DNA from 4 places in the Streptomyces sp. NPDC096323 genome. Region 1 is predicted to be linked to each of the others. Evidence: riboswitches for the same ligand, from Rfam matches in the RefSeq annotation. Region 1 holds a riboswitch; each other region holds the start of a gene.
The links. A riboswitch is a leader RNA that binds a small molecule or an ion and turns the genes downstream of it on or off. The one in region 1 is predicted to bind S-adenosylmethionine.
Positions count from the first base shown of each region.

Region 1 (7,506 bases):
TTGGCCATATGAAGTGGTCCTCCCGGACAGGGGTGGATTCTCCGGACCGAGAGGCGCCCGCGACGGACGGCCTGCGTGTCTGCCGGTTCCTTGCCCCGGAGACCTGCGGGCCTCACCGGCCCGGTCCAAGTTTCTGTCACTCTCACCCAGAGAGTGCTAAGCCAATAATTAGCACTCGACCCCCGAGAGTGCAAGCGTCCCCCTCGGAGTGTGGACAGCGGCCGGGGGAGACTCACGAGCCTCCTGGGACGCGCGAAGGGTCCGTACCCCTGGGGTACGGACCCTTCGTGCGTGAGTAGTGACGTCGGCCGGTTGCGCGACGGCTGGCCGGGCTCAGCCGACGGCGAGCTTGACCATGTCGGCCTGGGGCCCCTTCTGGCCCTGCGAGATCTCGAATTCAACTCGCTGACCCTCTTCGAGGGTGCGGTATCCGTCCATCTGGATCGCGCTGTAGTGGACGAAAACATCCGCACCACCGTCGACCGCGATGAAGCCGTACCCCTTCTCCGCGTTGAACCACTTGACGGTGCCCTGAGCCATGCCTAACTCCCCTATTACTGGCCCTTGCACAGGACCGCACTTCGCGGGCCCGGGTCAGAACTCACCCTCCGACAGGAGAGGGCTCGTAGCGCCGGAACGCGTCGACCGCGGCCGAATGTATCTGCCCAACTGCCCTCTGCAACAGGTCAATCGGACGAGAATTCTGAGCAGCACCGATCGCCCGAATGCGGGGAAGTGAGGGGATTCCTGGGCAAGTCGGGCCAGGCAAAGGCGACTTATGGCGCAAGGAGCTCGGGCACTTTGGCTGCTTCTAGTCGTGGCCAGGCGCATTCTCATATGCGGGCGGCACGGGCAGCGGAGGGGGCTTCCCACACTCTACCGCGCTCAACCATGCAGAATTGCCCCCTCCGCTTCTCTCGCAGAGGGGGCAACTCCGGTGACACGGTGAAGTCGGGCCGGCCCTGAGAGGGCCTACGCCCGCGGCTCAGCAGCCGCCGGCGACGGCCGGGATGATCGAGATGCCGGCACCGTCCGGCGTGACCGTGTCAAGGCCGCCCTCGAAGCGCACGTCGTCGTCGTTGACGTACACGTTCACGAAGCGCCGCAGCTTGCCCTGGTCGTCCAGGACGCGGGCGGCGATGCCCGGGTGGTCCTTCTCCAGGGACTCGATGACCTGGGAGAGGGTCGCGCCCTCGGCCGGGACCTCGGCCTGGCCGCCCGTGTAGGCGCGAAGGATGGTGGGGATACGGACCTTGACGCTCATGGTGGGTGCCCTTCCTGGTGTCGGGTGGTCAGCTGTTGGCGAGGCCGGCGGCGCGGAAGGACTCCAGGCTCGGGCGGATCGTGGCGCTCGCCTGGGCGGTGGCGGCCACGGCTTCCAGCGTCTTGAGGCCGTCACCGGTGTTCAGGACGACGGTGGTGAGCGTCGGGTCGAGCACGCCGGCGTCGATCAGCTTCTTCGTCACGCCGACCGTCACCCCACCGGCCGTCTCGGCGAAGATGCCCTCGGTGCGCGCCAGCAGCTTGATCGCGTCGACGACCTGCTCGTCGTTGACGTCCTCGACTGCGCCGCCGGTGCGGCGGGCGATGTCCAGGACGTACGGGCCGTCGGCCGGATTGCCGATCGCCAGGGACTTGGCGATCGTGTTCGGCTTCTGGGGCCGGACGACGTCGTGACCGGCCTTGAAGGCCGCGGAGACCGGGGAGCAGCCCTCGGCCTGGGCGCCGAAGATCTTGTACGGCTTGTCCTCGACCAGGCCCAGCTTGATCAGTTCCTGGAGGCCCTTTTCGATCTTCGTGAGCTGCGAGCCGGACGCGACCGGGATGACGATCTGGTCGGGCAGCCGCCAGCCGAGCTGCTCGCAGATCTCGTACGCGAGGGTCTTGGAGCCTTCGCCGTAGTACGGGCGCAGGTTGACGTTGACGAAGCCCCAGCCCTCGCCGAGCGGGTCGCCGATGAGCTCGGAGCAGAAGCGGTTGACGTCGTCGTAGTTGCCCTCGATGCCGACCAGCTCACCGCCGTACACCGCGGCCATGACGACCTTGCCCTGCTCCAGGTCGTGCGGGATGAACACGCAACTGCGCAGTCCGGCCCGGGCGGCGGCGGCACCGACGGCGCCGGCGAGGTTGCCGGTGGAGGAGCAGGAAAGGGTGGTGAATCCGAAGGCACGGGCGGCCTCGACGGCGATCGCGACGACACGGTCCTTGAAGGAGTGCGTCGGATTCCCGGAGTCGTCCTTGACGTACAGAGCGCCGGTGACGCCCAGCTCGCGGGCGAGGTTGTCGGCCTTGACCAGCTTGGTGAAGCCGGGGTTGAGGTTGGGCTTGTCGGCGACGTCGGAGGGGACCGGCAGCAGCGGCGCGTAACGCCAGATGTTGTCGGGTCCTGCCTCGATGCGCTTCTTCAGCTCGTCCGGGGAGCCGCTCGGCAGGTCGTACGCCACTTCGAGCGGCCCGAAACAGGACGCGCAGGCGAAAATGGGGCCGAGTGCGAACCGCTCTCCGCATTCGCGGCAGGAAAGTGCCGCGGCGGGACCGAGGTCCACAGAAGATTCAGTGTGTGCTGCAACAGTCTCAACAGCCATGATGGCGAGGCCCTTTCTCCTCATCTTCCTCGCGACGCGTTTCGTCACGAGACGGAATTGGCACCTTCCCCACCTGACCTCGCGGTCGGCGGGAGGGTTGCCGGGACTTCAACGGGCCGTTCCCTCTGTCCCTCTGGATGAGCGCTATGGCACTGGACCATGGATCCAGGCGTTTATCGGCGGGCGGACCCCGGCATGCGAGGGTCGTCCGCGTTGTTCAGACTGTAACCGAAGCACCGGACTGTTGAGATAGCCGTCCGTACCGCGAGATGGATCACATGCAGGGAGTACCGACCGTGCTCGAAGAGGTCGAACGCTGGCTGACCAGGCGTTCCTGGTCCGCCGACGACCGTCCGCTGGACCGTCTGCTGGACGCCAGGAACGAGGCGCACGGCACGCGCGTGAGCGTGGTGCTGCCCGCGCTGAACGAGGCGGAGACGGTCGGGGACATCGTCACCACGATCCGGCGTGAGCTCATGGAGAAGGTGCAGCTGGTCGACGAGCTCGTGGTCATCGATTCCGGTTCCACGGACGCCACCGGAGAGGTCGCCCGCCGGGCGGGGGCCCGGGTGGTCCACCGGGACGCGATCCTGCCCCGCATACCGGCCGTCCCCGGCAAGGGCGAGGTGCTGTGGCGGTCACTCCTGGTGACCAGCGGGGACATCGTCTGCTTCATCGACGCGGACCTGAAGGACTTCTCGGCGGACTTCGTCTCCGGCACCGTGGGCCCGCTGCTGACCGACCCCTCGGTCCAGTTCGTCAAGGCGATGTACGACCGCCCGCTCGGCGGAACCACTGCTCAGGGCGGCCGGGTCACCGAAATGGTGGCACGCCCGCTGCTCAATCTGCACTGGCCCCAGCTGGCCGGTTTCGTCCAGCCGCTCGGCGGCGAGTACGCCGTGCGCCGCTCGCTGCTGGAGCGCCTGCCGTTCCCGGTCGGTTACGGAGTGGAGCTGGGCCTGCTCGTCGACTCCCTGCACACGGTCGGTCTGGACGCACTCGCCCAGGTGGACGTCGGCGTCAGGAAGCACCGTCACCAGGACGGCCAGGCGCTCGGCCGGATGGCGGCCACGATCTACCGGACCGCCCAACTCCGCCTGACTCGCGGACCTCTGGTCCGTCCGTCGATCACCCAGTTCGAGCGCGGCGAGCACGGTTTCGTCGCGCACACCTATCCGGTGGACACCGAGGAGCGGCCGCCGATGTGCGAGATCGAGGAGTACGTTTCACGCCGCGCGGCCTGAAACGGTCTGACTTCGCACGTTTGGGCGGTTCGTGATCGGGCTAGATTCCGCCCATGGTCTCCGAGCACGCCCACACACCTCAGCCCGCTGCCCAGGTACTCGTCGCGTCCAACCGCGGCCCCGTCTCGTACGCGCTGCGCGAGGACGGCTCCCTCGACGCCAAGCGCGGCGGGGGCGGACTCGTCTCCGGTCTGAGCGCCGTGGACGACAAGATGTGGGTCTGCGCCGCCCTCGGGGACGGCGACCGGGAGGCGGTGCGGCGCGGGGTCGGAGAGCCGGGCGTCCGGATGCTCGACATCGACGCGCGGGTGCACGCCGACGCGTACAACGGCATCGCCAACTCGGTGCTGTGGTTCGTGCACCACCTGCTCTACCAGACGCCCGTCGAACCCGTCTTCGACGCGGAGTTCCGCCGGCAGTGGGCCTCCTTCGAGACGTACAACCGGGCCTTCGCCGAGGCGCTCGCCGAGGAGGCGGGCGAGGGCGCGGCGGTCCTCGTGCAGGACTACCACCTGTCGCTGGTGCCCGGCATACTCCGCGAGCTCCGCCCGGACCTCAGGATCGGCCACTTCTCCCACACCCCGTGGGCGCCCGTCGACTACTTCCGGCTGTTGCCCGACGACATCGCCGAACAGCTGCTCCACGGCATCCTCGGCGCCGACCGCGCGGCCTTCCTGACCCGCCGCTGGGCGGACGCGTTCATCGGCTGCTGTACGGAGATCCTCGGCGGCACCGGCCGCACGAGGATCGGGGTGCACGGCCTCGGCGCCGACGCGGACTTCCTGCGCCGCCGCGCCCATGAGCCGGATGTGGACGAGCGGATGGCGGCGCTGCGGGAGCAGGTGGGCCCCGGCCGGAAGGCCATCGTGCGGGTGGACCGTACGGAACTCTCCAAGAACATCGTCCGCGGCCTGCACGCCTACCGCGCCCTGCTCGACGAGCGGCCCGAATGGCGCGGGCGCGTCGCCCACATCGCGTTCGCCTACCCCTCGCGGCAGGACCTGGCGGTCTACCGGGAGTACACGGCCGAGGTGCAGCGCGTCGCCGATGAGATCAACAAGGCGTACGGGACGGCGGACTGGACCCCGGTCGTCCTCCACGTCAAGGACGACTTCGCCCGCTCGCTGGCGGCGTACCGGCTGGCGGACGTGGCGCTCGTCAACCCGATCCGGGACGGGATGAACCTGGTCGCCAAGGAGGTCCCGGTCGTCTCCGACGCCGGCTGCGCGCTGGTGCTGTCGCGGGAGGCGGGGGCGTACGAGGAGCTGGGCGCCGACGCGATCACGGTGAACCCGTACGACGTGTCCGCCACCGCCGCCGCCCTCCACGAGGCGCTGACGATGGCGGACGACGAGCGGGCGGCCCGCACGGAGCGGCTGGCCGCGGCGGCCACCGCGCTGCCGCCGCAGCAGTGGTTCCTGGACCAGCTAGAGGCGCTGCGCCAGGGCTGACAGGAACGCGACGACGGCCCCCGGGCCGGGCAGCGACAGGTCGGCGCGCTCGGCCAGTTCGGGTACCTCCGCGCCGCTGCAGACCAGCAGGCCGGGGGTGCCGTCGGGGCCCTCGGTGCGGAGTTTGTCGACGGCGGCGTACGCGGCGAGGTCGCCCAGGTCGTCGCCCGCGTACAGCACGGACGCGGCGCCGGTCTCGTGCACGTACCGGGTGAGGGCGACGCCCTTGTCCATGCCGGGGGGCCGCAACTCCAGAACGAGGCGGCCCGGTTCGACGATCAGCCCGTGGCGGGCGGCGAGGTCGCCCAAGGGGCCACGCAGTGCGTCGAAGGCGGCCTGCGGGTCGGCGGCGCGGCGGGTGTGGACGGCGAGCGCCTGCCCCTTCTCCTCTATCCAGGTCCCGTGCCAGGAGTCGAACCTGTCGAGCACGCCGGGGAGTTCGGCCCGCGCGGCGGCGACGCCGGGGTGCGGGTCGGGGGCCTGGACGGTGCCGGAGACGGCGTCCCAGCGCTCGGCGCCGTAGTGGCCGAGGACGACGAGCCGGTCCAGCCCCTCGACCCCGGCGAAGCCGCCGTAGCGGACCGCGACGCCGGCCGGGCGGCCGGTGATCACGGCGATCGAAGCGACCTTGGGGGCGAGCGCGGCCAGCGCCTCGACGGTGCCGGGGTGGGCGCGGGCCTGTTCGGGGTCCGGAACGATGTCGGCGAGCGTGCCGTCGAAATCGAGCGCGATGACGGCGCGGTCGGGCCGGGCGAGAAGCGCGGCGAGGCCCTCCTGGCCGGCGGGGGTGGTCGGGGCCGGCAGGGGCGGGGTGTGCGGAGTGCTGCCCATGGCCAGAGCTTAAAGCTTTCCTCCCGCCCCCGCCGTGAAGCCGGTGTGATGCCGAGGCGATACGTCTCCTGGCTAGCGTCCCCGCAGATGTCCAACAGGGAGGCACGCATGTCCGGCGACCGGATGTCCCAGGCCTGGGACTGGCTGAGCACGTACCCGATCCAACCGCATCCCGAACTCGGGCGGGACGGAGTCGTCTGCCCCTACATGGTCAAGGCGATCCGCCGGCGCTACGTCACCATGACCGAGTTCGACGCGTCCGAGGGCGACCAGGCGTTCATGGCGCTGGCCCGGAAGCTGCGCGACGGCGTTCTGGAGCGGGCCGGGGAGCTGGGCTCCGACCGGCTCTACCTCGTGGGTATGGCCGTGCCGTACGGGCTGCCCGACGCGGAACTCAAGGCCATGGTCGCGCGGGTGCACGCGGCGCTCAAGCCGGAGTTCGTCGCGCGGGGACTGATGATCGGTGACTTCTGGCCCGAGCACGAGACGATCGGTCTGCACAATGACGACTTCCGGCCTTTCACCAGCCCGATTCCGCTGCTGGGAATGCGCCATATCACCCCTGCCGATCTTCCGTTCTTCGTGAAGCACGAACCCGTGCCGGCCGAACGGCTGCGGCTCCTCGGCAATTTCCGGAGGCTTTTCGACGGCAGGCTCAACGCCTATTGGTCGGAGCGGCTGCTCGAGGCCGAACTCACGGCCGAACAGGAACTCTCGCTTTCACGCGCGGCGGCCTGAGGAACGAGCGGTCCGAAGCACATGCCCCATCCGTCGCTTCGGGAAGGGAGGTGAAGCAGGCCATGTACCGGGATGCCATGTACCGGGACATCGAGTGTCACGTCTGGTTGCAGCGGCCGCTGACCCGTCCGGCGTCCTGGTTCGGTCTGCTGGAGGCGGCGGAACTCACCCGCTGCTCCTCGTACGTGCACGAGCTCGATCTGTCCCGCTTCGTCACCGGGCGGGTGCTGGCCAGGACCGCGCTCGGCGCCCTGATGGGCGTGGCACCCGAGTCGGTGCGGCTGCATACGCGATGCGCGGAGTGCGGCGGGAGCCACGGCAAGCCGCGGGCGGTCGGTGCGGCCGCCGGCTGGGAGCTGTCGATCTCGCACTCGGGCCAGGTGGTGGCCGTCGCCGTGGTCCGGGGCAACCCCGTCGGCGTGGACGTCGAGGAGTTTCCCGGCCCGGTGGACACGGGCGAGCGGCCGGGACCGGGCGGCGGGAGGTCCGCGGGCGGGCTCGCGGGGGTACCCGCGGAATTCGAACTCGTGCTGGCCGACGACGAGCGCGCCGCCGTGGCGGAGCTGCCGCCCCGGGACCGGGCGCGTGCCTGTCTGACGTACTGGACCCGCAAGGAAGCGGTGCTGAAGGCGACCGGTGAGGGGCTGTACACGGCCA
Region 1 covers NZ_JBEOSI010000011.1:208,014-215,519, reverse strand. Annotated here, with positions in the region: gene groL (chaperonin GroEL) at 1-8, opposite strand, end outside; gene ABTX18_RS29155 (cold-shock protein) at 334-540, opposite strand; gene ABTX18_RS29150 (MoaD/ThiS family protein) at 986-1,264, opposite strand; gene thrC (threonine synthase) at 1,293-2,585, opposite strand; SAM riboswitch class I at 2,603-2,729, opposite strand; gene ABTX18_RS29140 (glucosyl-3-phosphoglycerate synthase) at 2,882-3,829, shown strand; gene ABTX18_RS29135 (alpha,alpha-trehalose-phosphate synthase (UDP-forming)) at 3,883-5,280, shown strand; gene otsB (trehalose-phosphatase) at 5,257-6,111, opposite strand; gene ABTX18_RS29125 (DUF6875 domain-containing protein) at 6,199-6,849, shown strand; gene ABTX18_RS29120 (4'-phosphopantetheinyl transferase family protein) at 6,900-7,506, shown strand, end outside.

Region 2 (7,506 bases), on a different contig from region 1:
CGTCCGCAGCAGCGGCGAACGCCTCCGCGTCGGCGGGGCCGCCGGTCAGGGCCCGTTCGGCCGCGTGGGCCCGCCAGGGCCGGGACGCCACCGCGCCGAGGGCCAGGCGCACTTCGCGTACGACACCGTCCTGGATGTCGAGCGCCGCGGCGACGGACCCGATCGCGAACGCGAAGGAGGCGCGCTCGCGCACTTTCCGGTAGCGGGAGTGCGCGGCGACGGAGGCCGGCGGCAGGGAGACACCGGTGATCAGCGCTCCGGGCGGCAGAGCCGTTTCGATGTGCGGGGTCTCCCCCACCGGCAGGTAGAAGTCGTCGATCGGCAACTCGCCGGGGCCGTCGGCTGTTTCGTACATGATCACGGCATCGAAGGCCGCGAGCGCGACCGCCATGTCCGAGGGATGTGTCGCCACGCAGTGCTCGGAGGCGCCGAGGATCGCATGGTTGCGGTGCTCGCCCGCCGCCGCGGGACAACCACTGCCCGGGGTGCGCTTGTTGCATGGCTTGGCGACGTCGCCGAAGTAGCCGCAGCGGGTCCGCTGGAGCAGGTTCCCGCCGACGGTGGCCATGTTGCGCAGCTGTCCGGAGGCGCCGGCCAGGACGGCCTGCGCCAGAGCCGGGTAGTGCCGGCGGACTTCGGCATGGGCGGCGAGGTCGCTGTTGGTGACGGTCGCGCCGATCCGCAGCCCGCCGTCAGCCGTGAACCCGACGTCACCCAGAGGGAGTTCCTGTACGTCGACGAGGAGCGTCGGCCGCTCCACACCGGCCTTCATCAGGTCGACGAGGTTGGTGCCGCCGCCGAGGAGACGGGCGCCGGGTTCCTCGGCGAGCAGGGCCACGGCCCCGGAGACGTCAAGAGCGCGTTCGTATCCGAATTCCCTCATGCCACGGCCCCCTCGGTGTCGGCGGCCGCCACTTCGGCCGCGCGCGCCACGGCCTGGACGATCGACATATAGGCGCCGCAGCGGCAGAGGTTGCCGCTCATCCGCTCACGGATCTCCTCGGCGGTGAGAGCGGGCACCCCCGCCTCCGGCCGGACGTCATCGGTCACGGCGCTCGGCCAGCCCGCCGCGTGTTCCTCGATCACGGCGAGTGCCGAACAGATCTGCCCGGGCGTGCAGTAGCCGCACTGGTAGCCGTCGAGGTCCAGGAACGCCTGCTGCACGGGGTGCAGTTGGTCCCCGTCGGCAACTCCCTCGATGGTGGTGATCGCGCGCCCCTCGGCGGCGACCGCGAGCTGCAGACAGGAGACGGTCCGCCGCCCGTCGAGCAGCACCGTGCAGGCACCGCACTGCCCCTGGTCACAGCCCTTCTTGGTGCCGGTCAGGTCGAGGCGCTCGCGCAGGGCGTCCAGGAGGGTGGTGCGGTGGTCGACGGGCAGCGTGTATTTTTCGCCATTGATGTTCAGGGTGATGGCACTGGACGTCGATGGGGCCATGATCAGCCTTCTTTCGCATTGCTTATGCGCGTCGAACGAGACGATCCCGGCAGCCGTACCCGGAGGGAGGGCGTTATGCGTGGGGCGGGCGGCCGGGACACGGGTCGGCCGCAAGGGCCGGATCTACCGTTAGGATGGGGGAAGCGGACAACCGTCCGCTTATCTGTCGAACCTAACGGACAGCTGTCCGCTTAGCAAGACTGTCGAGGTTGCGTTTCGGCGCCGCCGTTGCCGTGTTCCAGGACCGTCGCGGCCGTGTTTCCGGAAGGAGGAGGCGTGGACGAGGAGAAGAGCACGCCCCAGCGTCCGGACGCCCAACGCAACCGCGAGCGCATCCTGGCCGTCGCACTCGTGGAACTGACGCGGTCGGCGGACGCCCCGGTGAGCGCGATCGCGAAGAAGGCCGGCGTCGGCCAGGGCACGTTCTACCGCAACTTCCCCAACCGTGAGGCCCTCGTCCTGGAGGTCTACCGCTACGAGATGCAGCAGGTCGCCGACACCGCGGCCCAGCTGCTCAGAACCCGCACCCCCGACCGGGCGCTGCGCGAGTGGATGGACCGCCTGGCGCAGTACGCCATGGCCAAGGCCGGCCTGGCCGTCGCCCTCCGTACGACCGCGTGCAACGGCAGCCTGGCCCAGCTGGGCCACGGCCCGGTGACCCGCGGCATCACCCTCCTGCTGCAGGCGAACGAGGAGGCGGGCACCATCCGCCCCGGGGTGACCCCCGACGACTTCCAGCTCGCCATCGCCGGCCTCTGGCAGCTCGACCCGCACAGCGACTGGCAGCCGAGGGCCGCCCGGCTGCTGGACCTCGTGATGGACGGACTGCGGGCGGGAGCGCCCGGCGTGGGCGGGCCGCGGGCCTGAGCACAGGGGGAGTCGTGCCCGGTCGCTCACACCCCGGCCACGGCCCGTTTCGCTTGGGTGGACAGCGCGCTGAGTGCCCTGGCGGATTCCTTGCCCATCGTGTCCAGCAGGATCCTCGCGTACGCGGACCTCGCGCGCGCGAGGTCCGCGTCGCCCACTCCGGCGGTGGCGAGTGTCAGCTCCAGGTGCTCTTCGGTGATCAGCCGGCCGAGCCCGCGTCGGTGCCTTCCCGCCACGTCCGCATCGGGCGCCGGACTTCCGAGGCCGACGGCCGTCCGGGCCCGCTCCGGAGCCCGGCCGGCCGCCGCGAGGTCGCCCTTGCGGCGCTCGCGGCGGGCCAGGACGTACGCCTCCGAGGCCCGGTCCGATGCCGTGTCATGGAGCGAGAGCAGGTTGAAACGGGTGCGGGCCGCCTGCGCGTGGTCGCCGATGTCCTCCAGCGCACGGCTCAGCTCCCGGAGGCGGCGTGCGTCCGGGCCCGTGTCGTCGAGCATGCGGATGAGCGCGGCCCGGGCGGCCTCGATGCGGCCCTGCCGGAGCTCCGGCCCATGTGCGGCCGAAGCCTGCCGAGAGGACCGGCTGTCAGGAGGCCGCGCGCTCGACCGCCCCGGCCCCGTCGGGGTGGCTCAGGCCCAGGTGGTCGCGGAGCGTCGTGCCCTCGTAGTCCGTACGGAACACGCCGCGCTCCTGCAGGAGCGGAACCACCGTGTCGGCGAAGACGTCGAGGCCTTTGGGGGTGATGTGCGGGACGAGGATGAAGCCGTCGGCGGCGTCGGCCTGGACGAAGTGGTCGATGGTCGACGCGACGGTGTCCGGTGAGCCGACGAAGGACTGGCGGCTGCCGGTCTCGATGACCAGATCGCGGATCGACCAGTTCTTCGCGGCCGCGAGCTCCCGCCATTCCCGGGCGGTGGCCAGCGGGTCACGGTACATGCGCACCTGCGCCCGGCCGCGGGCGATGGTGTGTTCGCCGAGGTCCGGATCGATGTCGGGCAGCGGGCCCTCGGGGTCGTACGAGGAGAGGTCGCGGTTCCAGACGAACTCGAGGTGCTTGATCGCGGTGGCGCCGCTGACCTGCTGCCTGCGGACCTCGCGGGCCAGTTCCTGCGCCTCGGCGTCCGTTTCGCCGAGGACGAAGGTCGCGGCGGGCAGGATCAGCAACTGGTCGTGGGTGCGGCCGTGGCGGGCGAGGCGGCCCTTGACGTCCGTGTAGAAGGCCTGGCCCTCCTTGAGCGTACTGTAGCGGCTGAAGATCGCGTCGGCGCCCTCCGCCGCGAACTCGCGTCCTTCGTCGGAGTCTCCGGCCTGGAAGATCACCGGGCGGCCCTGCGGGCTGCGCGGGACGTTGAACTGCCCCTCGATGTCGAAGTGCTGCCCCTTGTGCACGAAGGATCCGGCCCTCGCGTCCCGGAGGAAGGTGCCTGTCCGCTGGTCGGCGACTATTTCGTCGCCGCGCCAGGAGTCGAACAGCTCGTTGGCCGTGGCGAGGAACTCCTTGGCCCGGGAGTACCGCTCCTCCTGCGGCAGGAATCCGCCGCGGCGGAAGTTCTCGCCCGTGAAGGCGTCCCACGAGGTGACGACGTTCCACGCCGCGCGTCCGCCCGAGAGGTGATCGAGGCTGGCGAACTGGCGGGCCACCTCATAGGGCTCGTTGAACGTGGAGTTGATCGTTCCCGTGAGGCCGAGGCGTTCGGTGACGGCGGCGAGGGCGGACAGGACGGTGAAGGTGTCGGGGCGGCCCACGACGTCCAAGTCGTAGATTTCGCCGCCCTGTTCGCGCAGGCGGAGCCCCTCGGCAAGGAAGAGGAAGTCGAATTTGGCGCGCTCGGCGGTGCGGGCGAAGTGAGCGAACGAGCTGAACTCGACGTGGCTGCCGGCCGCGGGGTCGCTCCATACGGTGGTGTTGTTGACGCCGGGGAAGTGGGCGGCGAGATGGATCTGCTTGAGCGGCTTGCCGGTGCTGCGGCCGGTGCCGTTGCTGGTGCTCATATCGGTGTTCCCTCCGGCTCAGACGGTGGCGTAGCGGTTGGCGGGGCGGGCGAGTCCGAGCAGCCCGCGCAGGGTGTCGGCCTCGTAGGCGGTCCGGAAGGCGCCTCGGCGCTGCAGTTCGGGGACCAGCCGGCGGGTGATCGCCGGGAGGTCGTGGCCGGTCACTGCGGGGCGCAGCCGGAATCCGGAGAGCCCGGACCGCTGCCATTGCAGAAGAAGGTCCGCCAGTTGCGCGGGCGTCCCGGTGAAGACCTTCGCGTCACTGGTGTACGGATCTCCGGCGAGGCCGTCGAGACGGTCCCGGCGGGCCGTGGCGACCGCGGGGTCGTCGTCGAGGAAGACCACGAGGTCCCCGAAGATGTGGAGGGGTTCCGCCGCGCGTCCGCCCGCCGCCTGTTCGGTGCGGATCTCGTCGACGATGTCGCGGGCCTGTTCGGCATCGTGCGGGGTGACGTATCCGATGTCGGCCGAGCGGGCCACCAGTTGGAAGGGCACCCTTCGGTGCGCGAGGGCGCTGACGACCGGCTGGCCCTGCGGGGGCCGGGGTGTGATCGAGGGACCCTTGACGCTGAAATGCCGGCCCTCGAAGTCGATGTAGTGCAGTTTCTCGCGGTCGATGAAGCGGCCCGTGGCCGCGTCCCGGATCTCCGCTCCGTCCTCCCAGCTGTCCCAGAGGCGCCGTACCGCCTCGACGTAGTCGCCCGCCTCCTCGAAGAGTTCGGTGGTCAGCGCCTGTACGGCCGGGGTGTCCAGCTCGTCGACGCCGAAGTGCGGGAACGTACGGCGCCCGAAGTGGGCGGCTTCGTGCTGCCGGGCCGACACCTGGATGCGCAGACCGGCCCGGCCGGTGCTCACGTAGTCGAGGGTGGCGATCGCCTTGGAGAGGTGGAACGGCTCGGTGTGCGTGGTGACCACGGTGGGAACGAGCCCGATGTGCTGGGTCAGCGGGGCCACCCGGGCGGCGATGAGCACCGCGTCGAGGCGCCCGCGCTCCTGGTCGGTGCGGCCGTCGGGCTCGGTGAAGCGCGAGGACTGGAGGCCGAATGCGTCCTCGATCGTCACGAAGTCGAGCAGGCCGCGTTCGGCTTCGGTGATGGTGTCGGTCCAGTACGCGGCGGTGAGCAGTTCTCCGGGGCGGGCCTCCGGTTCGCGCCAGGCGGCGGGGTGCCAGCCCGTGCCGTCGAGTGCGACGGCGAGGTGCAGCGGGGAGGACGGGGAAGGGTGCGGGGATGCTGATGCGGACACGACGGGGTGCCTTCCTGATCGACCGTGGGTGAGCGCCGGGCCTCTTCGAAAGGTTCGGCGTCGCGGGAACGGATCAGGAACAACAGAGCGCGCCGGCCACGCGCTGGAGGTCGATGTGCGGCCGGGAGTAGAGGTGGACGCGGGGCCGGGGAGCGAGCACCCTGACGAGCGTGCGGGACACCGATGGCATGACCCTCGCCTCCGCTCTTCCGGCTCGGCGTGGCCCGGGGGCCTCGCGCTTGCGGAACCCGGCCGGGCCCCGCCTGGTCGTCACCTGGAGCACCCCGCCGCGCGGGAGGGTTGCCGGTCAGCGAGCCAGGGCTTGACGCTGACCTCATGACCTGCCCGAACGCTACGCGCGACGGGCGCGCCGCGCAATGCCCGGTGGATCATGGTCTTGCTCATCCTGTCGTGCTCCACAACAACGCCGGCGCACCGGCTGTTCCGCCTGGCGGGAATCTTTACAAGTCCCGTACTGGGGAAGGACGATGACACCCGTGCCGATCCGGGCCGGTCAGTCCGCCAGGCCGGCGGCGACGGTCGCCCCCAACTCCCAGCACGCCTCGATGTCGCCCTTGGCGGGTTCTCCCGTGACCGTCACGGCGTCCGCCGCGCGGCGCCATCCCAGCCCCGTCGTGACCGACTCGATGGCCCGCACGGCCCCGGTGATGTCGTTCCCGCCGTGCACGTAGTACCCGAAGGGGCGGCCGCGCGTCGCGTCCAGGCAGGGGTAGTAGATCTGGTCGAAGAAGTGCTTGAGGGCGCCGGACATGTAGCCGAGGTTCGCCGGGGTCCCGAGCAGAACGCCGTCGGCGGCGAGCACGTCGGACACCGTCGCGGCCAGCGCCGCCCGCCGCACGACCCGGACTCCTTCGATCTCGTCCGTCGTCGCGCCGGAGACGACGGCTTCGAGCAGTGCCTGACAGTTCGGCGAGGGCGTGTGATGCACGATCAGCAAGGTGGCCACACCCGGAACCCTGCCGTGCCCGCCGCCCCGCCGCAAGCGCCCGCCGACCCGGCGCGCCGGGCGCCGCTCACCCCTGGCCGGTGCTATCCCATCCGCACAGGCAGCGACTTGAGTCCGTTGATGAAGTTGGACACCAGGCGGCGTGGCGGCGCCGCGGGCCGGAGCGACCCGGGCGGGAGTACGCGGCACGTCTCCTCGTACAGCACGCGCAACTGGAGGCGTGCGAAGTGCGCGCCCAGGCAGACGTGCGGGCCGTCACCGAACGAGAGGTGCGGATTCGGGGAGCGGGCGAGGTCCAGGGCGAACGGGTCGGGGAAGACGCGCTCGTCGTGGTTGGCGGAGGCGTGGAAGACGACCACCTTGTCGCCCCTGCGGATGCGAGTGCCCGCCAGGCCGGTGTCCTGGGAGGCGGTGCGGCGGAAGGTCAGGACCGGCGGGTGGCGGCGGAGGAGTTCGTCCACGGCCGTGGAGAATCCCACCGCGCCGTCGCTCAGCCGGTCGTACGCTTGTGGGTGCTCGGCCAGCAGGCGCAGGCCGCCGGGGGCCGCGCTGCGTACCGTGTCGTTTCCCGCCACGACAAGCAGGAAGAAGAACATCTCCAGTTCGGCTTCGGACAGTTCGGGGTCGGTGGCGAGGGCCGTCATCACATCGTCGGCGGGGCGCTCGCGTTTGTGTGCCACCAGGGCGTGCGCGTAGGCGAACATATCGCGCAGGGACGCCGGGGAGCGCGGGTTGACCGGCTTGCCGTCCGGGCCGAGCGCCGGCGTCCCCGCCTCGTCCGGGTCCTGGTAGCCGATGACGCGCCGGGTCCAGTGCAGCAGGAGGGCGCGGTCGGTGTCCGGTACGCCGAGCAGATCGGCGAGGTTGAGCAGGGAGTAGTCGTCGGTGACCTGGGTGACGAGGTCGCAGGTGCCGTCGCCCGCGCGTGCCTCGGCGACCGCTCGGGCGAGCAGGGCGTGCGCCCGTTCGCGTACGACCGTCTCGAAACGGTCCACGCGTTT
Region 2 covers NZ_JBEOSI010000001.1:310,803-318,308, forward strand. Annotated here, with positions in the region: gene ABTX18_RS01295 (FAD binding domain-containing protein) at 1-883, opposite strand, end outside; gene ABTX18_RS01300 ((2Fe-2S)-binding protein) at 880-1,437, opposite strand; gene ABTX18_RS01305 (TetR/AcrR family transcriptional regulator) at 1,714-2,304, shown strand; gene ABTX18_RS01310 (hypothetical protein) at 2,331-2,798, opposite strand; gene ABTX18_RS01315 (NtaA/DmoA family FMN-dependent monooxygenase) at 2,887-4,293, opposite strand; gene ABTX18_RS01320 (LLM class flavin-dependent oxidoreductase) at 4,312-5,538, opposite strand; gene ABTX18_RS01325 (putative leader peptide) at 5,612-5,728, opposite strand; SAM riboswitch class IV at 5,769-5,880, opposite strand; gene ABTX18_RS01330 (flavodoxin family protein) at 6,053-6,505, opposite strand; gene ABTX18_RS01335 (cytochrome P450) at 6,589-7,506, opposite strand, start outside.
Region 2: another riboswitch for S-adenosylmethionine. It lies ahead of ABTX18_RS01325 (putative leader peptide); the one in region 1 lies ahead of thrC (threonine synthase).

Region 3 (7,506 bases), on a different contig from region 1:
TGTCCAAGCACGACGACCTCGCCGATGTCATCCCCGGCCGGATCAGCAAGATCCCCGGCGTCGAGGGAACGGACACGCACGTGGCGTTCCGTACGTACTCGCAGCACGACCTCGAAGCGGCCTTCGCCATCGGCCTGGACGCCTAGGGCCTCTCGTTTGGATCATGCCGGGCTCGCGGGGTCCGGCCTGATCCAAACGAAAGACCTAGTCCGAACACGTTCGGCCGGGTACGGACAGCTGTCCGTACCCGGCCGAACGTGCTCCCCGGCCTCAGACCTGGGTGGCCGTGCCCCGGTCCGGGACGCAACGGCCGTCCTCGGTGCGGTACTTCCACTGGGCGCCCTCGCTGACCAGCTCCCGGACCGCCCGCAGGAAGCGCTCGACGTGCTCGTCCGGCGTACCGGCGCCGAAGCTGACGCGGATGGCGTTGAGCGACTTCTCGCCCGGCTCCGCCTCCGGCGCGCCGCACTCGCCGACGTCCCGCGCGTCGCTGCCGAGCAGGGTGCGCACCAGGGGGTGGGCGCAGAACAGCCCGTCGCGGACCCCGATGCCGTACTCGGCCGAGAGCGCGGCGGCGAAGTGGGAGCTGTTCCAGCCCTCCACCACGAAGGAGATGACGCCGACCCGCGGGGCGTCGTCGCCGAACAGCGAGAGCACCTTGACGGCGGGGACCTCGGCGAGTCCGGCGCGGACCTGGGAGACGAGCCGCTGTTCCCGGGCGACCAGGCTGTCGAATCCGGCCTCGGTGAGCGCCTTGCAGGCGGAGGCGATGGAGTAGACGCCGATGACGTTGGGCGAACCGGCCTCGTGGCGGGCGGCGGTGGTGTGCCACTGGACGTCCACCCCGCCGTCGGCGCGCCGGGCGACCTGGCGGGAGGCGCCGCCACCGGCCAGGTACGGCTCGGCGTCGCGCAGCCAGTCGGAGCGGCCGGCGAGGACGCCCGAGCCGAACGGGGCGTACAGCTTGTGCCCGGAGAACGCGACCCAGTCGACGTCCAGCCCGGCGATGTCGACGGGGTGGTGCGGGGCGAGCTGCGCGGCGTCCAGCACGATCCGGGCGCCGTGGGCGTGCGCGGCGGCGGCGAGCTCCCTGACCGGCCACAGCTCACCGGTGACGTTGGAGGCGCCGGTCACGCAGACCAGTGCGGGACCGTAGGGATCGCGGTCGGCGAGCGCGCGCTCCAGGGTCTCGACCGCCTGGGCCGGGGTGCGCGGGGCGTTCAGGTACGTCACCCGGGCGTCGCGCCAGGGCAGCAGCGAGGCGTGGTGCTCGGTCTCGAAGACGAACACCTGGCAGTCGGCGGGGAGGGCGGCCGCGAGCAGGTTGAGCGAGTCGGTGGTGGACCGGGTGAAGATCACCTGGTCCTCGGCGCGGCAGCCGAGGAACTCCGCGACGGTCTCGCGGCTGCTCTCGAAGAGGTCCGTGGAGAGCTGCGAGAGGTAGCCGGCGCCCCGGTGGACGCTGCCGTAGTACGGCGCGTACGCGGCCACGTCGTCCCACACCCGCTGGAGCGCCGGGGCGCTGGCGGCGTAGTCGAGCGCGGCGTAGGTGACCTCACCGCCGGTGACGAGCGGAACCGTCACATCCGCACCCAGAACCGGCAGCGGGGCACAAAGCGACTGGTCGGTGGCAGCACTGAGGACAGACATGGCGAACTCCCGTAACAGGCAGGCGAATTCCGCGCGCCTGCGGATACGCGGCAGCACGGAGAAGAGAAAAAGGGTGCGCGGAGAAGGGCCGAAAAGCCCTATCGCATTCGCGTGCTCACAAGAGGCTCCCTGAGGACCAGGACCCCACGGGTGGACATCTGATGATGTCGAGGGGTCCGCGCTTGCCGCAGACCTCGCTGCCTGCGGCCTGGTCTTCACCCGGGGCACCCCGCCACGGACGGAGGGTTGCCGGACAGCGGGCCGGGGCCGTAGTCGCTGTCACTCATGACCTGCGCAGTATCTTGCCATACGTACCCGAACGCGCAAGGCGCAGTCCATGATCTGGACTGCGCCCCGCCTCACATCCGTGCGCCCCGCCTCAGGCGTTGCTGGCCCTGACCCAGCGCTCCAGCGCCCGGCCCGCCGCGCCCGAGTCGATGGAATCGGCGGCCTTGGCGATCCCCGCGGTGAGCTGCTCGGCGAGTGTGCCCTCCCCCGGGTCCAGCGCGACGAGCGCCGCCGCCGAGTTGAGCAGGACGGCGTCCCGTACGGGCCCCGTCTCCCCTGCGAGCAGCCGGCGGGCCACATCCGCGTTGTACGAGGCGTCGGCGCCGCGCAGCGCCTCGACCGGCACCAGGTCCAGGCCGACGGACCGCGGGTCGAAGGTCTCCTCGCGCACCGTGCCGTTCCTGGCGATCCAGACGCGGGAGGTCGCGGTGGTGGTCAGCTCGTCCAGGCCGTCGTCGCCCCGGAAGACGAGCGCGGAGTTGCCGCGTTCGGCGAGGACGCCCGCGACGATGGGCGCCATCCGCAGGTCGGCGACGCCGATCGCCTGCGCGCGCACCTTGGCCGGATTGGTGAGCGGGCCGAGGATGTTGAACGTGGTCGGCGCGCCGAGCTCCGCCCTGGCCTTCGCCGCATGCCGCAGGGCGGGGTGGAACTTCACGGCGAAGCAGAACGTGATGCCCGCCTCCTCGGCGACCTCGACGACGCGCTGTGGCGGCAGTTCGAGGTTGACGCCGAGCTTGCCGAGCACGTCGGAGGAGCCGCTGGCCGACGACGAGGCGCGGTTGCCGTGCTTGACGACCTTGGCGCCGGTCCCCGCGACGACGATCGCCGACATGGTGGAGATGTTGACCGTCTTGGCCATGTCGCCGCCGGTGCCCACGATGTCGACGGTGCGGCCGGGCACATGGATGGTCGTGGCGTGCTCGTACATCGCACGGACCAGACCGGAGACCTCCGTGACGGTCTCGCCCTTGGCACGCAGCGCCACCGCGAAGCCGGCGATCTGCACATCGGTCGCCTCGCCGCTCATGATGCGGTCCATCGCCCAGGCGGTGTCGTCCTCGGTCAGGTCCTGGCCACGCAGCAGGGGGGTCAGCACGCCGGGCCAGGTACGAGCCGCCACGCTGTCGCCGCCGTCCGGGGTCACAACGTTCATGGTCCGCTCCTGGGTCCACAGCCGATAAAGGGATGGGACCACCCTATCGAGGCCCGGGGACAGCGAAGAGCCCCGTCCATCGAATGGACGGGGCTCCTGCTGTGGCGATCAGTTCAGGTGATCAGTGGTGGCCGTGGCCGCTGGTGATCTCCTTGTACTCCTCGGCGGTGGGCTTGGCGATCTGGTTGTTCTCGCCGTAGTACGCCTTGCTGAGCCTGGCCCGCAGCTTCTGCAGCGACGACACCTTGCGCTCGACACCGTTCTCGTCGACCGTCGGGCCGATCTCGACCGGCTTGTACTGCTCGTGCGCGGTGAGCGTGTGCAGCTGCTCCGGTCCGAGCGGCTCGTGGACCTCGACGAACTCACCGTGCGGCAGGCGCTTGATGAGGCCGGACTCACGTCCGTGCAGCACCTTGTCCTTGTCGCGGCGCTGGAGGCCGAGACAGATCCGCCGGGTGACGATGAACGCCAGGACGGGTCCGACGAAGAAGGCGATGCGGACGAACCAGCTGATCGAGTTGAGCGACAGGTGGAAGTGCGTCGCCCAGATGTCGTTGCCGCCGCCGATCAGCATGACCATGTAGATCGTCACCCAGGCGACGCCGAGCGCCGTGCGGGTCGGGGCGTTGCGCGGCTTGTCCAGGATGTGGTGCTCGCGCTTGTCCCCGGTGATCCAGGACTCGATGAACGGGTACAGCGCCAGCGCGGCGAGGATCACGCCGAACAGGACCAGCGGGATGAGGACGCCCAGGACCAGCGTGTGGCCCCAGAGGTTGATTTCCCATCCGGGCATCACACGGACGAAGCCTTCGGCGAAGCCCATGTACCAGTCCGGCTGGGCGCCCGTGGACACCTGGTCGGGACGGTACGGGCCGATGGCCCAGATCGGGTTGATCGAGGCGATGGCCGCGATGATCGCGATGAAGCCGAAGACCAGGAAGAAGAACCCGCCGGCCTTGGCCATGTACACCGGCAGCAGGGGCATGCCGACGACGTTCTTGTTCGTCTTGCCCGGACCCGCGAACTGCGTGTGCTTGTGGTAGAAGACCAGGATGAGGTGGCCGACCACGAGCCCGAGCATGATGCCGGGCAGCAGCAGGATGTGGATCGAGTAGAACCTCGCGACGATGTCGCCGCCGGGGAACTCCCCGCCGAACAGGAACATCGAGATGTACGTACCGACGACGGGCATCGACAGGATCGCGCCCTGGGTGAAGCGCACACCCGTACCGGACAGCAGGTCGTCCGGGAGCGAGTAGCCGGTGAAGCCGGTGAACATGCCGAGGACGAACAGCAGGAAGCCGAACAGCCAGTTGATCTCGCGCGGCTTGCGGTACGCACCGGTGAAGAACACCCGGAACATGTGCACGAACATGCCGGCGAGGAAGATGACCGCTGCCCAGTGGTGGATCTGCCGGACCAGCAGACCACCGCGGACGTCGAAGCTGATGTCGAGCGTCGACGCGTAGGCCTCGGACATCCGGATGCCCTGCATGGGCTCGTACGGGCCGTGGTAAATGACCTCGTTCATGCTCGGGTGGAAGAACAGCGTCAGGTACACACCCGTGAGGATGATGATGATGAAGCTGTAGAGGCAGATCTCACCGAGCATGAAGGACCAGTGGTCCGGGAAGATCTTGCGCATGTTGGACTTGGCGAGGGAGTAGATCCCCAGCCGCCCGTCCGCCCAGTCGGCCACCCGCTCACCGGCGGGCGCCTTGCGGTTCGTATCGGTCGCAGTACTCATCCGCGCTCCCAGAATGCAGGACCGACGGGCTCTTCGAAGTCACCGAGCGCCTCGAGGTTGCCCTCGCTGTTCACGCCGATCCGCAGCTGCGGAAGCGCGTGACCGGCCGGACCGAAGATGACGCGGGCGCCGTCGGAGAGGTCGAAGGTGGACTGGTGGCACGGGCAGAGCACGTGGTGCGTCTGCTGCTCGTACAGGCTGATCGGGCAGCCGACGTGGGTGCAGATCTTCGAGAAGGCCACGATTCCCTCGTGGGCCCACTCGCGCTCGCGCTTGTCCTTGATGTTGTCCGGCTCGATGCGGATGATCATCAGCGCGGCCTTGGCGATCTGCGTCTGGAAGTCGTGCGCGTCCTCCTCCAGGCCCTCGGGCATGGCGAAGGTGAGCGAACCGACGACGACGTCCTCGGGGCGCAGCGGCTCCATGGTGTTCATGTTGACGAGCTGCTTGCCCTTGGCCCACAGGGTCTTGCGGAGCTTCTTCTCCGGCAGCGGACCCAGGTCGCGCAGCAGCATGACTCCGGAGAGCGGCACCAGGGCCAGCGCGCCGAACATGGTGTTGCGGATCAGCTTGCGCCGTCCGAGCACCGACTCCTCGGCGCCTGCCTTGAAGTCGGCGAGAACCTTCGCCTTGACCTCGGGCGGGGCCTCGATGGCATGCCGGTCGTCGGCGACCTCCACGTCGGACATCAGGGTGCGCGCCCAGTGGACGGCGCCCGCGCCGATCAGGAAGAGCGCCAGGCCCAGGGTCAGCCCCAGGGAGAAGTTCAGCGCGCTGACATGACCGAACGGGAAGATGTAGACGATCTTGTCGACCGGGAAGATGACGTAGGAGGCGATGAAGCCCACCGTCGCCAGCATGGACAACAGGAACATGGACGCGACCGCGCGCTCGGACCGGTTCGCGGCCCGCTCGTCGATGTCCTGGATGCGCGGCCTGTGGGCCGGCAGTCCCGGGTCGGCGAACGGGTCGTGCGCCTGGTCCACCGCGTCGTGCGCGGGGGCCTGCTCTGCGGGCAGGTTCTCTTCTGGAATCTCTTGGCTACTCATGACTTCTTGGCCTTAGCGGTGTGGGCCGCGACCCAGACGGCAACTGCGATCAGACCACCCAGTCCGAAGATCCAGCCGAACAGACCCTCGCTGACGGGACCGAGGCCGCCGAGGCTGAGACCGCCGGGGGACTCGGCTTCGGAGCCGTTCACGGTCTTGACGTACGCGATGATGTCCCGCTTCTGCTGCTCGGGCATCGTCGAGTCGGGGAAGGACGGCATGCTCTGCGGGCCGGTCTGCATGGCCTCGTAGATGTGCTTCGGGCTCACGCCTTCGAGGCTGGGGGCGTACTTGCCGTTCGTCAGGGCACCGCCCTCACCCGTGAAGTTGTGACACTGGGCGCAGTTGGTACGGAACAGGTCACCACCCTTGGCGATGTCCGCACCCTCGGGGCTGACCTGGCTCTTGGTGGGGACGATCGGGCCGGCGCCGAGCGACGCGACGTACGCCGCGAGCTGGTCGATCTCGGCCTGGGTGTAGATGACCTTCTTCTTCGGGACCTGGGCGCCCGGCTGCTGGGCCGGCATGCGTCCGGTGCCGACCTGGAAGTCCACGGCGGCGGAGCCCACGCCGACAAGCGAGGGCCCGTCGGTGCTGCCCTGACCGCCGGTTCCGTGGCAGCTGGCGCAACCGACGGAGTACAGCTTCTTGCCCTCGTCGATGGCGAGGGACTGGGCGGTTTCGTCGGCCTGCGCCTTACTCGCGGGCGCAAACGCGGCGTACAGCCCCCCAGTAGCCGCAAGCGCGAGGAGTAGTACGACGACCGCCGCCAACGGATGGCGTCGTCGTGCGGAGAGCTTTTTCACGGATTACCCCGGTGTCAGGATCTTCTGCGTCGATGATGGATCGGGTGCGAGCCCGGTTACTTGATCATGTAGATCGTGGCGAACAGGCCGATCCACACGACATCGACGAAGTGCCAGTAATAGGACACGACGATGGCTGCGGTCGCCTGCTCGTGGGTGAACCTCTTGGCCGCGTACGTCCTGCCCAGTACGAGCAGGAAGGCGATGAGACCGCCTGTCACGTGCAGACCGTGGAAGCCGGTGGTCAGGTAGAACACCGAGCCGTACGGATCCGAGGACAGCGAGAGGCCGTCCTTCTTCACCAGCTCCGTGTACTCGAAGACCTGGCCTCCGATGAAGATCGATCCCATCACGAAGGTGATCACGAACCAGGCGCGGAGCTTCTTCACGTCGCCCCGCTCGGCGGCGAAGACGCCGAGCTGGCAGGTGAGTGAGGAGAGCACCAGGATCGTGGTGTTCGTCGCCGAGAACGGGAAGTTCAGGGCTGACGCCATTTCCTTCCAGTGATCCGCTCCGGTCACCGATCGCAGGGTGAAGTACATCGCGAAGAGGGCCGCGAAGAACATCAGCTCGGAACTCAACCAGATGATGGTTCCGACGCTGGTGAGGTTCGGCCGATTGACCGACGGGTGCGCGTGCCCGGTTTCTACTGTCGTTGCTGTCGCCACGACCGACATTATGTCGGTCGCTTATCCCGCCCTCACTCCGGGGGGTGCCGTTCGGTGTGTCAGAGGGGTGTGTCCTCCCCGAACGGCCCAGCAAACGGCTGTCCGGGGCGATGCTGACAGGCCATCGGGCGGAGTACGATCC
Region 3 covers NZ_JBEOSI010000002.1:832,336-839,841, reverse strand. Annotated here, with positions in the region: gene ABTX18_RS07745 (Lrp/AsnC family transcriptional regulator) at 1-146, shown strand, start outside; gene ABTX18_RS07740 (aminotransferase class V-fold PLP-dependent enzyme) at 271-1,650, opposite strand; SAM riboswitch class IV at 1,824-1,941, opposite strand; gene trpD (anthranilate phosphoribosyltransferase) at 2,030-3,094, opposite strand; gene qcrB (cytochrome bc1 complex cytochrome b subunit) at 3,216-4,841, opposite strand; gene qcrA (cytochrome bc1 complex Rieske iron-sulfur subunit) at 4,838-5,890, opposite strand; gene qcrC (cytochrome bc1 complex diheme cytochrome c subunit) at 5,887-6,696, opposite strand; gene ctaE (aa3-type cytochrome oxidase subunit III) at 6,753-7,373, opposite strand.
Region 3: another riboswitch for S-adenosylmethionine. It lies ahead of ABTX18_RS07740 (aminotransferase class V-fold PLP-dependent enzyme); the one in region 1 lies ahead of thrC (threonine synthase).

Region 4 (7,506 bases), on a different contig from region 1:
CTCCTCGGTCGTCGCGATCGGCGGCAACGACCTCCTGATCGAGGAGCGCACCGACCGGGCGGCCCGTCTGCACCGCGTCACGCTCCCCCGCGGCGCCGGCATCCTGGGCTCGCGCTGGGACGTCCCGGCAGCCTCGCCCTCGTACGAGGAACTGGCGGACCCTGCGGCCGCGGGTGTACCGGTCCTGCGCAAGCGTCTCGTCGTCGACCTGGGTACGGTCCCGGGCGTGCCCGGGAAGATCGAAGGCGTGGCGGTGACGGGCCCGGACACGCTCGCCCTCATCAACGACAACGACTTCGGCATGACCGACGGGGCAAGCGCCTTCGACGCGGACGGCCGGCTGGTCGACTCCGGCATCAAGACGTCCGTGACACTGCTGAAGCTCCCGCGCCCGCTGACGCACTGACGAACCGACGGGCCGTCCGGCGGCCCCGAAGGCGCACCTGCCACCACCAACTCCCCCTCGCCCGCTGCGATTTCGGGCTTCTGCCGTCTTCCGTCACCCGCGCGACGCCCGTACGGTGGGGCGCGCACGCTGCTCGGCCGTACATCGGACGTCGGATTCCGGTCACCGGACAAGAGGGAGTCACGGGATGTCGGGGGAATCGGGTCACGGGCTTCTGCGCGATGCCATCGGGCTGCGCGAGGTCCTGTTCCAGAGCGTCACGGCGATGGCTCCGGCGGCCGCCATCGCCGCTTCCATCCCCGCCGGGGCCGCGTTCGCGGGCGGCAGCCTGCCGTTGTCGGTGCTCGTGGCGCTGGTGGCCTGTCTGTTCACCGCCTCGTGCGTGGCGGAGCTGGCCCGTCATCTGCCCGCGGCCGGGTCGGTCGCCACGTACTCGGCGCAGGGGCTGCATCCGACGGTGGGCTTTCTCGTCGGGTGGGGATACGTGTTCGTCGAGGCGCTGGTGCCCGCGCTGCTGCTGCTTCAGCTCGGATTCACGACCGCGGGCACCCTCCATCAGGAGTGGGCGTCCTACCCTGCGGACCTCTGGTGGCCGTGGTCGCTCCTGGGCGCGGTGATCATCGCGCTGGCCGGCTACTTCGGCGTCCGGGCCTCCGCCCGGTTCGGCACCGTGCTCGGCGTCTTCGAGGTGCTGGTGTTCGTCGCCTTCGCCGTGCTGCTGATCGGGCAGGCGGGGGCCGACAACACCCTGTCGGTGTTCGGCCCCTCCCACACGGCCGAGGGCTTCGACGGCATCAGCGGCATCTTCGCCGGTTCCGTCTACACCGTGCTGGCCTTCGCGGGGTTCGAGGCGGCGGCGCCTCTCGCCGAGGAGACGAAGAACCCGCGTCGCACCATGAGGCGTGCGGTGCTGGGCGCCGCGCTGTCCATCGGCCTGGTGTACGTCCTCACCACGTACGCCATATCCGTGTATTTCGGGCCGGACCGGTTGGCGGGCTTCGGCACCTCGGGAGCAGCCTCCTGGGAGGGCGTGGCCCGCGCGTCGTTCGGCCTGTTCTGGGTGCTGCTCTTCCTCGCCGTCGTCAACTCGACCGTGGCCAACGCGAACGCGTGCGCGAACGTGTCGACCCGCACGGCGTACGCGCTCGGCCGCACCGGAGTGTTTCCCCGGGCGTTCGCACGGCTCCATCCGCGCCGCCGCTCCCCCGTCACCGGGGTCGCCGCGCAGTTCGTGATCGCGGTGGGCGCGGCGCTCGGCCTGGGATTCGCGTACGACCCCGTGACGGCCTTCGTTCTGCTGGCCACCGTGATCGTGACGGTGATCATCGGCGTGTACATCGTGGTGAACCTGGCCTGCGCCGGCTATTTCCTGCGGCGGCGCCGGGACGCGTTCAACCCGGTTCTGCACCTCGTGTTCCCGGTGCTGGGCATCGCGGCGTTCGTACCGGCGCTGCTGACGGCCGCCGGTATCCCCGTGTTCGACTTCGTCTCCGAACTCAGCGCCCCCGTCTCGTACGCGGGTCCCGTCGTCGGCATCTGGATGGTGACCGGGATCGTCGTCCTGGCGGTGCTGCTGCGCAGACATCCGGAGCGGGTGGCCCGGATGGGCAGGATCCATCTGGACGACGACCCGGGGGCCCAGGAGGTCAGAGCGCCCAACTGACCGGTCAGCCAAAGCGGTTGTCCCTCCCCCCACACCCAGGAGTAACGCATGGACCGCAGAAGGATCCTTCAGGGCGTCACGGCGACGGCCGCGGGTGCCCTGCTTCCCGCCTCCGTCCGCGCCACCGCGGCGACGGCCGGCGAGACGGACTATCCGGCGGCCCACTGGGTGCCGGCCTCGACGTCCAACTACACGGTGTCGACCCGCCCTTCGGCCTATCCGGTGCAGTTCGTGATCATCCATGTCACGCAGGAGACGTTCTCGGACGCCGTGGCGATCTTCCAGAATCCGGCGAAACAGGTGTCCGCGCACTATGTGGTGCGCTCGTCGGACGGCTACATCGACCAGTGCGTGCGGGAGAAGAACATCGCCTGGCACGCGGGGAACTGGGACTACAACACGCGCAGCATCGGAATCGAGCACGAGGGCTATGTGGACCAGCCCGCCTACTTCACCAACGCCCTGTACGAGCAGTCGGCGTTGCTGACCGCGTCGGTGTGCGACCGCTACGGCATCCCCAAGGACCGCGCGCACATCCTGGGCCATGCTCAGGTCCCCGGCACGGACCACACGGACCCGGGGCCGCACTGGGACTGGGTGCGCTACATCCGCCTGGTCAATCTCCTGGGTGCGGGCTGAGCCGACCACCAGGTGAGACGGCTCGCCCCGCCTTCTTGACGGCGCATCCCGGCGCGTCGAAACTGACGTGGACGGTCACGATTGTCAGCGCTGCCCGTGCGGGATCTCCCGCTCGTGCGGTTATCGGCCCCGGCCCGCTGACAGGCAACCCTTCCACCGCGATGGGGTGCCCCGGGTGACGACCGGGTTCTGTTGGTGCAACAGGACAAGCGTGGTCTCGCGTCTCGCGAGCCCTGATGGCGGGACCGGTGGGGATTTGCCGAGGAACGGCTTGACGAGGCGCCTGCACATCGATCTGCTGCGCGTCTCCAGCGCCTACTAGCCGACGCCGGACCTGTCCTGGCCGGACCGGCCGGGCCCTTCGTCCCGGCGCGCTCGCGCCGGGGCCGGCCGGGTCCGCTCGGTCCGGCCCGGTACGCAAGCGCAGTCGCTCCGCATACCCCCGCCCACACGGCGGTGGTGGCTTCGTCCTTCCCGCAGGTAATCCCATAGGGAGAGTCATGCCCGAGACAGCATCGCGCGGTTCCAGTGCGGGCAACCCGCCACAGCGCGGACCCGTTTCCTCAGCCGCCGCTTCACGCGCGGCAGGCCTGCGCCCCTCGTCGGGTGTTCCGTCCCCCCGCCTGCGCAGCCGGATCGGCGTCGGTCTCGGCGGCGGCTTCTATCCGGCACCGCACCGCTATGAGCTGTTCCTGTCGGCGGGTTGTCCGCGCTCGCTGCGCATCTCCATCACTGTCGGCCTTCTCGGCCTGCGGGACTCGGTCACCACGACGCTCCTGACCCACCCGGCCGGGGCACCCGAGGCCTTCGCCTCACTGCGCAGCGCGTACGAGGCCACGGTGCACCACTACGACGGACCTCTGACGGCTCCCGCTCTGCGCGACCGCTGGAGCGGCCGCATCGTCAGCAACCACACCCCCGGCATCCTCCGCGACCTCGCGGGTCCGCTGTCCGGACACGACGATGCCTGCCCTTCCGCGCTGCACCCGCCGGCGCTCGCCGCGGACATCGAAGCCCTGCGTGAGCTGCTGGACCGCAATGTCACTTCTTCCGCCGCGCCCTCGGAGCGATCGGCGGCGCTCGATGTCATGGAGCGCCGGCTCTCCCTGCATCCCTATGCGGTGGGTGCGGAGCTGACGGCCGCCGACGTGGACCTGTGGGTGGCGCTCGTCCAGCCGGGTCCGGCCGACTCCCTGTGCCCGTACCCCCGGCTCCAGGAGTACGTCCGCCGACTCGGCGGCCATCCCGCCTTCCGGTGCGCGAACGAGGTGGCGTCCGCCGCGGCGTGACCCCCCGCGCTCAGCCGCCGTCGCGGGCGGTTCCCCGACCGGCACCGCCCGCGGGCTCTCCCACCGACGGATAGCGGACGAAGAGGATGCCCTGCACATCCCCGTCGGGCGCGCTGTAGACGTGGGGCGCGTCGGCCTTCCAGTGCGCACAGACGCCGGGGACGGCCGTACTGGTGTCGTCCGGCGGTCCGACGACGGCGGTGCCGGTCAGCACCATCAGGCTCTCCCGCGTACCGGGGACATGCCCCTGCGACTCCTGTACGGTCCCCGCCCCGATGCTGATGCGGAACACGTCGGTGACCGCGGGCCCGTCCTCGTACCGCTCCAGAAGAACGGCGGTGACGGCGCTCCCCGAGACGCCGGGAAGTGCCTGCCCCCAGCGGCCCGCCGACGGCGGGTCGCCGAGTACGGCGCTGAGCGGAAGGCCGAGCGCGGTGGCGAGGGCGTACAACGTCTCCAGGGTGGGATTGCGCGTCCCGCTCTCCAGCTCCGAGAGCGTCCCCTTGCCCACGCGGGAGCGCCGGGCCAGCTCGGACAGGGACAGGCCCCGCTCGCTCCGCAGCGTTCGTAGCCTGCGTCCCACGTCCTCGTTCAGCCCCATCGGCTCCGCACCCGCTCCGCATTCCTGGTTGACGGGCGTCGGCCCGCTTCTCTAGTGTTCCACATACAGAACGTTCCGTATATGGAACGCCGGGCGTGCCGGGACACCGGGACATCGGCCCTCTCACAGCAGCACAGGAAGTGGCTCCCTCATGTTCGCGATCGCCCGCATACGCTCGGCCGCCCCGCTCTCGGCCGTGGTGGCCGGACTGATCGCCGTCATGGTCGGCGTCACCAGTTCGGCGGCGCTGGTCTTCACGGCCGCGCGGGCCGCGGGGGCGGACGCGCGCGAGATCTCGTCCTGGATGCTCGCACTGGGTGTCGGTCTGGCCTGCACCTGCATCGGGCTGTCGCTCCGCTTCCGGGCGCCCGTCGTGACCGCGTGGTCGACGCCGGGAGCCGCCCTGCTGACGACGGGCCTGAGCGGGGTGACGATGGCTCAGGCGGTGGGCGCGTTCGTCTTCTCGGGGCTGCTCATCCTCGTGAGCGGCGTGACGGGCTGGTTCAGCCGTCTCATGGGCCGGATCCCGGTTCCGCTGGCGGCCGCGCTCCTCGCCGGGGTGCTGCTGCGGTTCGGCACAGGGCTGTTCAGCACGATGCACGGCGGGTTCGCGGTCGCGTTCCCCATGTTCGTCCTCTATCTGCTCGGCCGGCGCCTGCTGCCGCGGTATGCGGTGCTGCTGGCCCTCGCGGCGGGCGTGGTGGCCACCGTGTTCACCGGCGGCTGGCAGCTGGGCGAGCTCCGGCTGGGCCTGGCCGTTCCGGTCTTCACCACACCGGAGTTCAACTGGAAGGTGCTCGTCAGCGTCGGCACGCCCCTGTTCGTCGTCACCATGGCCTCGCAGAACCTGCCGGGCGTCGCCGTGATCCGCGGTGCCGGGTACGACGTACCGGTCTCGCCCCTGATGACGTGGACCGGCGCGGCCAACGCCGTACTGGCGCCGTTCGGGGCGTTCGGCCTCAACCTGGCCGCGATCACGGCCGCCATCTGCACGGGCGAGGAGGCCCACCCCGACCGCGACAGGCGCTTCCTGGCCGCGGTGTGGGCGGGCTTCTTCTACCTTTGCGTCGGCCTCCTCGGCGCGACCGTCGCCTCGCTTCTCACCGCGATGCCGCAGGTACTCGTCCTGGCGATCGCCGGAATCGGCCTGCTCGCCACCATCGAGGCCTCGTTGTCGGCGGCGCTGGCCGACAAGGCGTCCCGGGAGGCGGCCGTGGTGACCTTCCTCGCCACCGCTTCCGGTGTGACACTGCTGGGGATCGGCTCCGCGTTCTGGGGTCTGCTGGCCGGTCTGGTCACGGGTGCGATCGCCTCGGTGGGCCGACCGCGCCGCGAGGAGTCCGCGACCGGGGCGGTGCCGGAGGAAGTCCGCGTCCACTGAGTCCCGGACCCGCTTCTGTCCCCTCCGTGGGACGGGGTTGCTCCGGGCGGCGGATGCGGGGTGGGATGGTCACCATGCAGAAAGCGGTTTCCCAGCCTCCCGCCGAACCCCTGGCGGCCCTCGACCACCTCGACCACCGCTACCGCGGCGAGAACCCCTTCCGTACCCTCGCCTACCTTTTGCGTCCCGACCGGGGACGGCTGGCACTCGCGGTCGTCTTCTTCGTCGTGAAGCACAGCCCCATCTGGCTGCTTCCCCTGATCACCGCCACCGTCCTGGACGTGGTGGTCCAGCACGGCCCGGAATCGCGGCTGTGGAAGGCCACCGGCGTCCTGTTGTTCATCCTCGTGATCAACTATCCGCTGCACCAGTGGTACGTACGCTGCCTCGGCGGCAGCATCCGGCGCATGGGCATCACCCTGCGCTCGGCGCTGTGCCGGCGCATGCAGCAACTGTCCATCGGCTACCACGCACGGGTCAGTTCGAGCGTCCTGCAGGCCAAGGTGGTCCGCGACGTGGAGTCCGTGGAGCAGATGATGCAGCAGAGCGCCGACATGGGGCTCGGCGCCGTCGTGACGCTGGTCGGCGGCCTCGTCGTCATCGGCGTGCGCGTACCCGCGTTCCTTCCGGTCTTCCTGATCGTGGTGCCCGCGGCCGGTTTCCTCGTGATGAAGCTGCGCGGCCGGCTGCGCAGCCACAACGAGTCCTTCCGGCGCGAGGTCGAGCAACTGTCCTCCCGGGTCGGCGAGATGACCACCCTCATCCCCATCACCCGCGCCCACGGACTGGAGCGCACCGCGCTCGGCCGGGTCGACGGCTCGCTGCGCCAGGTCTTCGCGGCCGGCCTGCGCCTGGACGTGATCAACGGCCGCTTCGGGTCCCTGGCCTGGGTCATCCTCAACACCCTGGGCGTGCTGTGCCTGACGGGATCGGCACTGATCGCGTACCACGGCTGGATGCCCATCACCGCCGGCGACGTCGTGATGCTGAGCGCCTTCTTCACCGTACTGACGGGCTCGGTGACCACGCTGCTGGGCCTGGCACCCATCCTCACCAAGGGGCTGGAGTCGGTGCGTTCGGCGGGCGAGGTGCTCCAGGCGCCCGACCTCGAACACAACGCGGGCAAGGCACAGGTCGACCACGTCACCGGCCGGATCGACTTCGAGGACGTCGGCTTCGCCTACGAGGACGCGGACCCCGCCGTCGACGGGTTCACCCTCTCCGCGCGGCCTGGCGAGACCATCGCGCTGGTCGGCGCATCGGGCGCCGGCAAATCGACCGTCCTGAACCTCCTCATCGGCTTCATCCGGCCCACGTCGGGCCGCATCCTGCTCGACGGCAAGGACATGGCGGGGCTCGATCTGCGCAGCTACCGGCGCTTCCTGTCCGTGGTCCCGCAGGAATCGATCCTCTTCGAGGGCAGCATCCGCGACAACGTGACGTACGGGATGAAGGACACCGACGAGGCCACACTCATACGCGCGCTGGCGGACGCCAACGCGCTGGAGTTCGTCAACGATCTGCCCC
Region 4 covers NZ_JBEOSI010000001.1:216,535-224,040, forward strand. Annotated here, with positions in the region: gene ABTX18_RS00890 (esterase-like activity of phytase family protein) at 1-406, shown strand, start outside; gene ABTX18_RS00895 (APC family permease) at 594-2,069, shown strand; gene ABTX18_RS00900 (N-acetylmuramoyl-L-alanine amidase) at 2,118-2,708, shown strand; SAM riboswitch class IV at 2,782-2,926, shown strand; gene ABTX18_RS00905 (glutathione S-transferase family protein) at 3,209-3,997, shown strand; gene ABTX18_RS00910 (helix-turn-helix domain-containing protein) at 4,008-4,598, opposite strand; gene ABTX18_RS00915 (benzoate/H(+) symporter BenE family transporter) at 4,750-5,979, shown strand; gene ABTX18_RS00920 (ABC transporter ATP-binding protein) at 6,054-7,506, shown strand, end outside.
Region 4: another riboswitch for S-adenosylmethionine. It lies ahead of ABTX18_RS00905 (glutathione S-transferase family protein); the one in region 1 lies ahead of thrC (threonine synthase).